2 regions of the Nonomuraea sp. LPB2021202275-12-8 genome follow, and region 1 is predicted to be linked to the other one. Evidence: riboswitches for the same ligand, from Rfam matches in the RefSeq annotation. Region 1 holds a riboswitch; the other holds the start of a gene.
The links. Region 1 has a riboswitch for cyclic di-AMP ahead of V5E28_RS09160 (C40 family peptidase). Riboswitches for the same ligand answer to the same signal wherever they lie in the genome.

Region 1 (5,538 bases):
CGGTCGACCTCGAGGACTGACTCCTCGGAAAGTCCGCTTCGAAGGGCCGCCTCCGGATGCCTCCGGCGGCGACCCTTTCGCTGTCTCAGAATGCGAGATAGTAGGACATCCAACGAGACAGCCCGGCTACCGCCAGGTAGTCTGGCGAACGATGCGCCAGGTTCTCGTACTTATTACCTGCCGCGGCGGGGCCTGTTAGGGCAGGTCGGCGACCCGTCGCGGTGAGCGGCGAGCCGTCGGCCGGTAAGTCCCTTCGTGCGGTCCGTGATCCGGACCCCGAGATCAGGCCCGGTCGGATTCGCGACCGGGATCCGACTTCACCTTCCCGACGCCTCGCGAAATGAGCTGAGTCCCATGTACGAGATGTATTCCTGGAACGGCGCCGACGAGCACGAGGACGAGGCGGCCCAGGCGCTGCAGACGGCGCTGGACCGCCGCGACAACGGCGGCGTCCCTCAGAACTCCAGCCGGTAGAAGGCCGCTGCCCGGGCCATCCCGGGCACCAGCTTCATCAGGCGAGCCGCCGCGCGGAAACCCGGCGGCAACCCGGGTCCGGTCAGGTCGAGCGCGCTCAGCATGGTCACGCAGCGCAGCTTCGGATGGATCGACAGCAGGTGCTCGGGGCCGTCGACGGCCCAGTGCATCCTGGCCTTCGCCCTGCGCACCGGCGTGTTGAGCACCTGCAGCCTGAGCCCGAGCCTGCTCAGGGCGTCGAACACGAGCTGCCCGCCGGCGAACCGGTCCACGATCCGCCGGACGAGCTCCCGGCCACCCGCCTCGTCGAGGTAGTAGAACAGCCCCTCGGCGATCACCAGCACCTGCCTGCCGTCGCCCGGCACCTGGTCCAGCCAGGCCAGGTCGGTGACCGACGAGCCGATCATCGTGTAGCCGGGCCGCTGCGGGAACAGGCGCCGGCGCAGCTCCACGACGTCCGGGTAGTCCACGTCGTACCAGTCGACGGTGGGCGGCGGGTCCAGCCGGTGGACGCGGGTGTCCAGGCCGCAGCCCAGGTGCAGCACCACCGCGTCCGGATGCGCGGCGAGGAAGCCGGTCGCCCACTCGTCCATGAACCGGGCCCGGAACGCCACCGAGGCGGCGCTGCGGCGGGTGATGCCCGTCTCAGTGAAGTCGTGGTCGATCCGCTCGATCGCCTGGACGGCCATGTCGTCGCCCAGGATCGGCTCCGGTGACCGCGCGTCCAGGGCCCTGCCGTACAGGGTGGCCAGGAGAGTCGCCTTCTCCTTGGTGAGATGCACCTTCTCGGCTGCCATGCCTCACACGCTACGTGTCACAGGGTGCTTGCGGTGGGCATGGCCGGGATCAAGGCGGGCTTCGAGGCCTGGCGCACGCCCTTGGGGTCGGGCCGTACCGCGCCCACGAAGGCGTCGCGGCGCCAGGCGGACAGGCGTTCCTCCTTGACGACGTCGCCGCTGTGCGGGGCGTGGACCATGTGGCCCGGTTTGGAGATCATGCCGACGTGGCCGAGGCCGCTGAAGAAGACCAGGTCGCCGGGCTTGAGGTCGTCCCAGGCGATCTTCCTGCCGAAGGCCGAGTACTGCTGGGCGGCCGTGCGCGGCAGCTTCACGCCGGCGCTTTCGTACGCCCTGAGCATGAGGCCGGAGCAGTCGTAGCCGCGCTCGCTCGTCCCGCCCCAGACGTACGGGATGCCGCGCTTGTCCATGGCGAAGGACAGGGCGGCCTTCCAGGCGGGCTGGGGGCGGCTGCGCTTGCGGATCTTCTCGACCTGGGCGGCGGTGAGGGTGACGCTCTTGGGGGTTTCGGCCGCGTGGGGGATTTCGGCGGCCTGGGGGGTTTCGGCGGTGCGGGGGGTTTCAGCGGTTTGGGGGGTTTCGGGGGTGTCCGCAGGGTCCGCGCTCGCCGGCAGTTGGGCGGCGGCGAGTACGAGACCCGTGGTGGCGAGGAGAATGGCGATGCGAGACAGGGGACTGTCCTTCCATACGGCCGGCCGGGTTAGCTGACGGGCTCGGGCTTGGAAGGCGCCCTACGGCGTTGATGCCGATTCGCCCCAGGTTGGGGTGGGTCCCCGGCTCCACACAGTGCTGTGTGGATTAGGCTGGGGGAACTCTAACGAAACGGTCAAATCCCCGCAAATAGGACAAAGGTAAAATGTCCGGCCCGTGAGATCATGTGTTCGTCAGCCGAGACGAGCCGGTAAGGTACGCCCATGGAGTCGCGCAACATTCGTCTGGCAGTCATCCCCGGTGACGGCATCGGCACCGAGGTCGTGGCCGAGGGGCTGAAGGTCCTCGATGCGGTCGGGACCAAGATCGAGGCCACCCGTTACGACCTGGGCGCCGCCCGATACCACCGCACCGGCGAGACGCTGCCCGACGCCGTGCTGCAGGAGCTGCGCGGCTATGACGCGATCCTGCTCGGCGCCGTCGGCGACCCCAGCGTGCCGCCGGGAATCCTGGAGCGCGACCTGCTGCTGCGCATCCGCTTCGAGTTCGACCACTACGTCAACCTGCGCCCGGTCAAGCTCTTCCCCGGCGTGGAGACGCCCCTCGCCGACACCCCGGCCGAGGACATCGACATGGTCGTCATCCGCGAGGGCACCGAGGGTCTCTACGCCGGCACCGGTGGCACCATGCGCCGTGGCACCCCGCACGAGATCGCCACCCAGGAGTCGCTCAACACCGCCTACGGTGTCGAGCGCGTGGTGCGCTACGCCTTCGACAAGGCGATGTCGCGCCCCCGCAAGAAGCTGACCCTGGTCCACAAGACCAACGTGCTGACCTTCGCCGGAGACCTCTGGCAGCGCACCGTCGACCGCGTGGCCGAGGAATACCCCGAGGTCACCACCGACTACAGCCACATCGACGCCGCCTCGATGTTCTTCGTGTCCCAGCCCGAGAGGTTCGACGTCGTCGTCACCGACAACCTCTTCGGTGACATCATCACCGATCTGGGAGCGGCCATCGCCGGGGGCATCGGCCTGGCCGCCAGCGGCAACATCAACCCCGAGCGCACCACGCCCAGCATGTTCGAGCCGGTGCACGGCAGCGCTCCCGACATCGCCGGGCAGGGCAAGGCCGACCCGACCGCCACCATCCTGTCGGTCGCCATGCTGCTCGACCACCTCGGCCTGGCCGCCGAGGCGGCCAAGGTGGAGCAGGCCGTCGCCGACGACATCGTCGAGCGCCTGGCCGGATGGGCCGGCCGCACCACCCAGGAGATCGGCGACGACATCACCGCGCGAGTATCGAGCTAGGGCCGCCCAGCTCAGCAAGCGCCTGGCGGTCCGACGAGGACCCGCCAGGCGCTTTTGCGTGTTTGAAGGGCGAAACCACCCCATCAGTCCCTTGCCATCCCAAATAGCGAGACAATAGGAAGTACGGACCGCCCTCACGGCAGTACCGGCCCGACATCGCAGAGAGAAGGACCCTCGTCATGACCATCGCTCAGAAGCTAAGCTTCGACGTGCAGCTATCCGACCACGCTCGCACCGCGGCCGAGCGCGAGCAGGTATTGGCGAATCCGGGATTCGGGCAGACCTTCACCGATCACATGATCTCGATCGACTACACCGAGGGCCAGGGCTGGCACGACGCCCGGCTCCAGCCGTACGGGCCGCTCACGCTCGACCCGGCCACCTCGGTCTTCCACTACGCCCAGGAGCTCTTCGAAGGGCTCAAGGCATACCGGCAGGTCGGCGGCTCCATCGTGACCTTCCGGCCCTATGCCAACGCCGCCCGGTTCAATCGCTCGGCGGTCCGCATGGCCATGCCCGAGCTGCCCGAGGAGACCTTCGTCGAGTCGCTCGAGCTCCTCGTCCGGACCGACCAGGAGTGGGTGCCGACCACCGAGGGCCACAGCCTCTATCTGCGGCCGTTCATCATCGCCACCCAGGTGGGCCTCGGTGTGAACTACCCGTCGAAGACGTACAAGTATCTGGTCATCGCCTCACCCGCGGCCTCCTACTTCACCGGCGGCATCAAGCCCGTCTCGGTCTGGCTCTCCACCGACTACACCCGCGCCGCCCCCGGTGGCACCGGTGCCGCCAAGTGCGGCGGCAACTACGCCGCAGCCTTCGTCGCCCAGCGCGAGGCCGTCGCGCACGGGTGTGACCAGGTGGTCTGGCTCGACGCCCACGAGCACCGCTACGTGGAGGAGATGGGCGGGATGAACCTGTTCTTCGTCTTCGGGAACAAGCTCGTCACCCCCGCCCTGACCGGGACCCTGCTGCCCGGCATCACCCGGGACTCCATCCTCTCCCTGGCCGCCGACCTGGGCCTGGAGGCGGAGGAGCGCCTCATCACGACCGACGAGTGGCAGGCCGGATGCGAGTCGGGCGAGCTCACGGAGGTGTTCGCCTGCGGCACGGCGGCGGTCGTCACCCCGGTCGGCAAGGTCAAGGGCGCCGACCGCGCCTGGACCGTCGCCGACGGCACCCCGGGCCCGGTGACCATGCGCGTGCGCGAAGAGCTGGTCGGGATCCAGTACGGCGCCCGCCCCGACGCCCACAACTGGGTCCACAAGATCGGCTAGTGAGGCCGGGCATCGGGTCGGCTCCGCCCGGTGCCCGCCTCCCAGGCGGTCACCCCGAGATGGCTCGTGGATCCCAGGTCCACGGGGCTTTCCAGGGTGATGCGGTGCTCGGCCGCGCGACCGGTGACGACGACCACGGTGGTCCCGGTTTTGGGCAGCTGGGTGGTGTCCTCGTAGGTGTTGCGCCACACCAGGCCGAAGCGGACCGAACGGCCGGGGCGCACGGTCAGGGCCTTGGCTCCCGGGTCCCTGACGGCTGTGGTGATGCGCCGCGCGCCGCGGTCGATCTTCACCTTCACCGGGTCGCCCTGCTCGTCCAGGAGGCGAACGCGCGGATAGCCGCTGACCTGCCGCTTCCGCTTGCCGCAGTTGGTGAGCGTCATGGTCTGGACCCGCAGCCCCATCGCGGCGTTCGCCTCCCCGGCGGACAGGAGCATGCCCGAGCGGGGGCAGTCACGTGGCCGCTCGGTCTCGACCGGCTCGTCGATGGTCAGGGGCGTCGGCATCGGCGGCGTGGGGCGTGGGGCGTCGGCCGCCGGCGGGCCGCAGCCCGCAAGGCCCAGCACGGCGCCCAGGGCCACAGCGGCTGACAGGGCACGAGCGCTGGAGACGACGTTCACCTGAGACATCCTGGCGCAGTCCGAGGGGTGCGACGGAACCTCCCATGCCGATTCGCCGTTCTCAGGGACTTGGCCGAGCGGGAAGAATACGCTCGGCCATGAGCTGATCACACTCAGGCGAGGGCGGTGGCATGATCAGGCCTGTCGAAGAGCGTTACCGCACGGTCCGGGAGCTGTTCCCGGAGCTCCGGATCGAGCTGGTCAACGGCCGCATCGTGGTGAACGACACCGGCACCTGGCAGCACAACACGATCATCGCGCAGGTGCTCTTCCAGCTCGTGCCCGTGGTCGCCGAGCGCGGGTGGGAGGTCTGGCCGAACATCACGGTCTTCCTCGGCGACGAGGCCGACCGTTACGTGCCCGATCTCACGGTGGTGCCGCAGAACCCGGTGATGGAGTCGGACGAGGC
Region 2 (5,538 bases), on a different contig from region 1:
GCCGGCCGGGCAACCTGCGCCGCGGGATCAGCGCGCAGGTGTCCGGCTTCATCCTCAAGGACTCGCGCCCCGAAGATCTCGTCTCCGCGATCCGTATCGTGGCCGCGGGCGGCCGCGTCATCGATCCGCAGCTCGCCTACGCGGCTCTCGACGCATCGGGGAACCCGCTCACCGACCGCGAGCTGGACGTCCTCCGCCTCACGGCGGCCGGCGCGTCCCCTCGGGAGGTGGCCGCACGGCTCCACCTGACCTACGGCACCGTCCGCAACTACCTGGCCTCGGCGGTGTCCAAGCTCAGCGCGCGCAACCGGGTGGACGCCATCCGCATCGCCACCGAGGCCGGCTGGCTCTAGACGGGCACCTCGGCGGTCAGCACGAACAGGTTGCCCACCGGCCCGGCCACCAGCCGCCCGCCCGCCTCCGCGGCACGCTCGGCCAGATTGTCCAGCCCAGTACCTCGTCGGGGGGAGGGGGCAGGTCCGTCGTCGAGGCCGTCATTGGACACCCGGAGCCGTGCCACGCCGTCCTCCAGCACGGTCTCGACGCTGGTGAGCCCGGCGCGGGAGTGGCGCACGACATTGGTCGTGGCCTCGCGCAGCACGGTGGCCAGCAGCGTCTCGGTCTCGGCCGGGAAGCAGGGCATCGCCGCGTCGACCGCCAGCCGGATCCCGGCGGCCTCCAGCAGGGAGCGGGCGGCGGCCAGCTCGTCGGTGAAGGCGAGCCTGGCGGGAAGGCCCGTGACGGCCCTCACCTCGCCCAGGGTGCGCTGGGCGATGGGGGAGAGCTCGCGCACCTCCTGGAAGGCCTTGTCCGGGTCGGAGCTGATGAGCCTGGCGGCGAGCTCGCCCTTGAGGACGATCGCTGACAGGCCGGATCCGAGGAAGTCGTGGACGTCCCTGGCGACCCGCAGGCGGGCCTGCAGCACCGCCATCCGGGCGAGCCGGTCCCTGGTCTCGTTCAGATGCCTTGTGACCTCGGGCAGGCGGCAGAGAGAGTAGACGCTGGTCACTCCCATGACCGCTCCGGAGAGCCAGTAGAGGCGGCTGGTGAGATAGTCGGGGTCCGGTACGAACGCCAGGCCCGCCAGGAACAGGCCGCCGGCGGCCAGGGACCATGGCGGCCGCACCCGCACCGTCACGGCGCCGACGGCCAGGAACACGGGCGGCAGCATGGCCGTGCCGTACAGGAGCAGCCCACAGGCCAGGACGACCGCGTGTGCCGCGAGGGTCCACGGCCAGACGCGCGGGCTCGGCGCGGTACGGCGAGGCGCGCCGTGATAGAGCTGCAGCCCGCTGGAGACGACCAGGACGGCGAGCGCCGCGGCCCATCCGGCCGCATCGGGGGACTGGCGCTCGTCCACGTTGACGAGCGTGACGGCGGAGACATTGATCACCACGAGGAGCAGGATCCACCAGGCGAATCTGAACATGACCGGGACCGGCACGCTCTGCGTGGGCTCGGCGGGCGCGGCGGCCTGCCGGTGCGTGTCGGCGATCTCACGGGCCGCGGAAAGGGCCCGCCGGGCGCGCTCCACGATCTCTGCCAGGCTCGCCCGGGCATCGTCCAGGCGGCGCCCCGGATCGGGCCCGGTGCCATCGCCGAGGCGGCGGGCCGTGCCGACGATGGCGGAAAGCTCCGTTCCGATGGTCGCCTGCAGGTGATGGGCGGTGCCAAGGCGGTCTCTGGCGACGGCGAGCCCGGCGAGCTGCTGCCGGTGCGCGTTCGCCAGCCGGACCCGTTCGGCGAGCCGGACCACCGCGAAGAGGCTGAGCCCGACGTTCAGGCAGGTCACCGCCCGCGCGGCGATGACCGCGGGGGAGTCCCAGTAGTACAGGCAGGAGACACCGGTGTCGGCGACCATGATCAGTGCGAACAGCAGCCAGGACGTGGGTGCCGCCAGGGCCAGCAGGACGGCCGAGCCGAGGACGCCCGCGATCGGCCCCCACGTGCCGCCGACGACGAGGTAGGGGCCGAAGGTCAGCAATGCCGTCACGGTCATCGGCAGGCCGGAGCCGAGCCGGTCGCGGAACACCATCAGCCCGTACACCGTGATCAGGGCGACGACCATCGGGATGGCGATCATCCTGTGCGGCAGGGGGCCGGCGCCGGGATGGAGGAGCTGGCCGACCCTGGCCGCGAGCAGGGCAAGGAGCGAGGCCGCGACCAAGGCCCGCGCGACCTGCGGTTTCAGCTCCATATGCCCTCCATGTGCAAAATGCATACGAAGGATACGCAAGCAGGCGGTCGGTCAGCTCGCCCGGATCACGGAGTGCGCCATCCGCCGCTTCGCCGGACGCGATCTCCCGACGTGGCCCGACGCCCCGCGGGGCTCACTGCATGGAGACGTGTACGTGGTCGTAGTGGTTCTCGGTGACGCTGCCGCGGTCCGACATCGCGCTCCAGCCGGAGCCGTGGTTGATCCGCTGCTTCCAGATGACGTACTTGACGCCGAGCTTGTCGCGGTTCTGGAGGGTCCAGGCGGCGATGCTGTCGCCCAGGACGTTGTTGACGGCACTGGGCATGCTGCCGCCGGTGCTCATCATGAAGTCGCACGCCCGGCCCAGGGGGTGCTCGCCACCGCCGCCGGAACGGAAGCAGCCCACCGAGAACGGCAGCCTGAAGTTCTTCTGGATCTGCTCGCGCATCGCCCGGGTGCGGCCGGTGATGTTGTCGGCGCCTGAGGGGAGCTGGGGGGCCCAGCTGCCGTCGGAGCGGCGGCCGGTGCTGAACGGGACGAGCTCCTGCAGCTTCTTCTGGATGTCCCCGATGACGTCCTTGGCGTCGTCGCGCTGCTTGGCCACCTCGGCGGTGTCGGCGCTGATGTCGCGGGCGAGCGCCGCCGCGTCGTCGGCGGCCTTCTTCTTCTCATCGCGCGCGTCGGCCACGCCCTGCACCACGGCCGTCTGATTGGCGGTGAGCTGCTCCAGCACGGCGGCGGCGGCGCCGTCGGGCGGCATCACGATGGTCGGCAGGGGCATGCCGCCGTTCTGATAGCGCAGCGAGGCCAGCTCGGCGACGCGCCGCTGGGCCGTGGTCAGCGCCTCGTCGGCCGTGTCCAGGCGCTTCTTGGCCGCTTCGGCGGCCTTCTGGGCCTCGGCCAGCTCGACGCGCTTGAGGTTGTAGCGCTCGATGAGTTTGTCGACCTTCTGGTTCAGCGCCTTGAGCTCGGCCCGGAGCCGGCTTTCGGTGGGCTTGGGGTCCGCGGTGGTGGTCGCCGCCGCTGGGCCGGAGACGGCGGCGGAGCCGGTCGCCGGGATGAGGGCCACCGCTGCCGCGGTGATGACGCCGATGGCCAGTTGCGCGGGGGACGCTGCCGCCACGTACGGGTTCCTCTCCCTCTGCCGGCCGGGTTAGCTGACGGGTTCGGGCAAGAGAGCTCCCTGCCACCGAAGCGGCTTCACCCCAAGTGCGGTGGGTCCCCGGCTCCCGGGCAACTCGCCCGGGATTAGGCGTTACACGACGTTACGGCCGTGCTTGAAGGGATATTAGTGGTAGATCACGAGTAATGCGACTCCAACCAGAAATCAATTAGTGATCTACCTGTGATCGAAGCATGCGCGCAGCCTCTTCCGGGAGCACGTCGTTGACGAAGGCGCCCATGGCCGACTCCGATCCTGCCAGGAACTTCAGCTTGCCGGGAGCCCGCCGGATGGAGAACAGCTCCAGGTGCAGGTAGCCCAGCTCGCGGTCCTGCCGTACCGGCGCCTGGTGCCAGGCCGAGATGTACGGCATCGCGACGTCGAACAGGCCGTCGAGCGCCCGCAGGACCGAGGTGTAGAGCGGTGCGAACGCCGCACGCTCCGCCTCCGACAGCGCCGCAAGGTCCGGCACCTGCCGGTGCGGATAGAGGTGCACCTCGAACGGCCAGCGGGCGGCGGCGGGCACGAAGGCCGTCCACAGCTCGTTGGCGGCCACCACCCGGGGCCCGGCCCGCTCGGCGTCCAGCACGTCGGCGTAGAGGTTGCGGCCGGGGTGGCGCTCGGCATAACGCCTGGCGGCGCCGAGCTGCAGCCTGGTCTTGGGGGTGACGTAGGGGTAGGCGTAGATCTGGCCGTGCGGGTGGAAGATCGTGATACCGATCTCCTCGCCCCGGTTCTCGAAGCAGAAGACCTGCTCCACGCCCTCGATCGCGGACAGCTCGGCCGTGCGGTCCGCCCAGGCCTCCATGACCAGCTCGACCTGCTCGTCGGAGAGCCGGGAGAACGAGGAGGAGTGCTCGGACGTGAAGCACACCACCTCGCACCGCCCTGCGCCCGGACGGACCTCACTCAGCCCACCAGGGTCCTGGTAAGAGCCGAAATTTCCGGAAAAGGAGGGGAATCGGTTCTCGAACACCACGACGTCGTAGTCGTGAGCCGGGATCTCCGAAGCCCTCGTGTCGGACGACGGGCACAGCGGGCACTCGTCGGCCGGAGGCAGGAACGTCCGGGTCTGCCGGTGCCCCGCCATCGCGATCCACTCGTCGGTCAGCGGGTCGTAGCGCAGCTCGGACGCCACCGGCCGGGGATCGAGCGGCCGGCGGTCGATCGCGCTCCGGTCGGCGTCGTCGCGCCGATCGAAGTAGATCAGTTCACGGCCGTCGGCCAGATGGGTGATGGTGCGCTTCACTGCGAGTCCTCCGCGATGATCAGTTCTCCGGCCCGTTCGACCAGCTCCATGCGTGCTTCCTCGGGCAACCCCGGGTCGCTGATGACGACGTCGGCCTCGGTCAGCTCGGCGATCGTGCTGATGCCGACCGTGTTCCACTTGGTGTGGTCCGCGGGCACGACCAGCCGGTGCGCGGCGCTCACCAGCTCCCTGTCAGTCTCGGATTCGAGCAGGTTGGGCGTGGTGAAGCCGGCGCGCACGCTCATCCCGTGCACGCCCAGGAAGAGGGTGTCCACGTGCAGCCGTCGGATCGCCGCCACGGCCACCGGGCCGACCAGCGCGTCGGAGGGGGTGCGGACGCCGCCGGTGAGCACGACGGTGCGGTCGGCGCGTGGGTTGCGGTGGAAGACGTCGGCGACGGGCACCGAATTGGTGATCACCGTGAGCTCGGGCACGCCGATCAGGTGGTGGGCCATCGCCCACGTGGTGGTGCCCGCCGACAGCGCGACCGCCGTGCCCGGCCGCACGAGCTGGGCGGCGCGGCGCGCGATCGCCTCTTTCTCCTGCTGCTGGCGGGCGGACTTGGCGGTGAAGCCGGGCTCCTCGGTGGAACCGGGGCCGAGCGCCGTCGCGCCGCCGTGCACCTTCTCCAGCAGCCCGCGCTCGGCGAGCACCTCGAGGTCGCGGCGGATCGTCATGTCGGAAACGCCGAGCTCGCGGACGAGATCGGCCACCCGGACGCCGCCGGCGCTGCGGACGCGTTCGAGAATCGCCTGCTGACGCTGCTGTGCGAGCACGCCCCCGCTCCTTCCAACAGATTCCACCAAATTATGACACGAATTTGTTGGGGAATGTTAGGTCATCGGAATGGCTTGTGCACAGCCGGCCGGGAAGGGAAGTTGGGGACACACGCCGTACCCCGATCATCGGAGGAGGAGCCATGGCCAAGCG

Region 2: it holds a riboswitch for cyclic di-AMP, as region 1 does, so the genes downstream of both, V5E28_RS25840 (coiled-coil domain-containing protein) here and V5E28_RS09160 (C40 family peptidase) in region 1, are expected to answer to the same signal.

What each region holds. Positions count from the first base shown of each region.
Region 1 is NZ_JBAHWD010000004.1:138,263-143,800, forward strand. Features, by position in the region: gene serA (phosphoglycerate dehydrogenase) at 1-20, shown strand, start outside; gene V5E28_RS09155 (class I SAM-dependent methyltransferase) at 456-1,271, opposite strand; gene V5E28_RS09160 (C40 family peptidase) at 1,289-1,681, opposite strand; cyclic di-AMP (ydaO/yuaA leader) riboswitch at 1,946-2,086, opposite strand; gene V5E28_RS09165 (3-isopropylmalate dehydrogenase) at 2,186-3,232, shown strand; gene V5E28_RS09170 (branched-chain amino acid aminotransferase) at 3,412-4,509, shown strand; gene V5E28_RS09175 (DUF4232 domain-containing protein) at 4,506-5,129, opposite strand; gene V5E28_RS09180 (Uma2 family endonuclease) at 5,261-5,538, shown strand, end outside.
Region 2 is NZ_JBAHWD010000015.1:17,361-22,898, reverse strand. Features, by position in the region: gene V5E28_RS25850 (response regulator transcription factor) at 1-353, shown strand, start outside; gene V5E28_RS25845 (sensor histidine kinase) at 350-2,197, opposite strand; gene V5E28_RS25840 (coiled-coil domain-containing protein) at 2,331-3,320, opposite strand; cyclic di-AMP (ydaO/yuaA leader) riboswitch at 3,326-3,462, opposite strand; gene galT (galactose-1-phosphate uridylyltransferase) at 3,529-4,608, opposite strand; gene V5E28_RS25830 (DeoR/GlpR family DNA-binding transcription regulator) at 4,605-5,384, opposite strand; gene V5E28_RS49615 (50S ribosomal protein bL37) at 5,528-5,538, shown strand, end outside.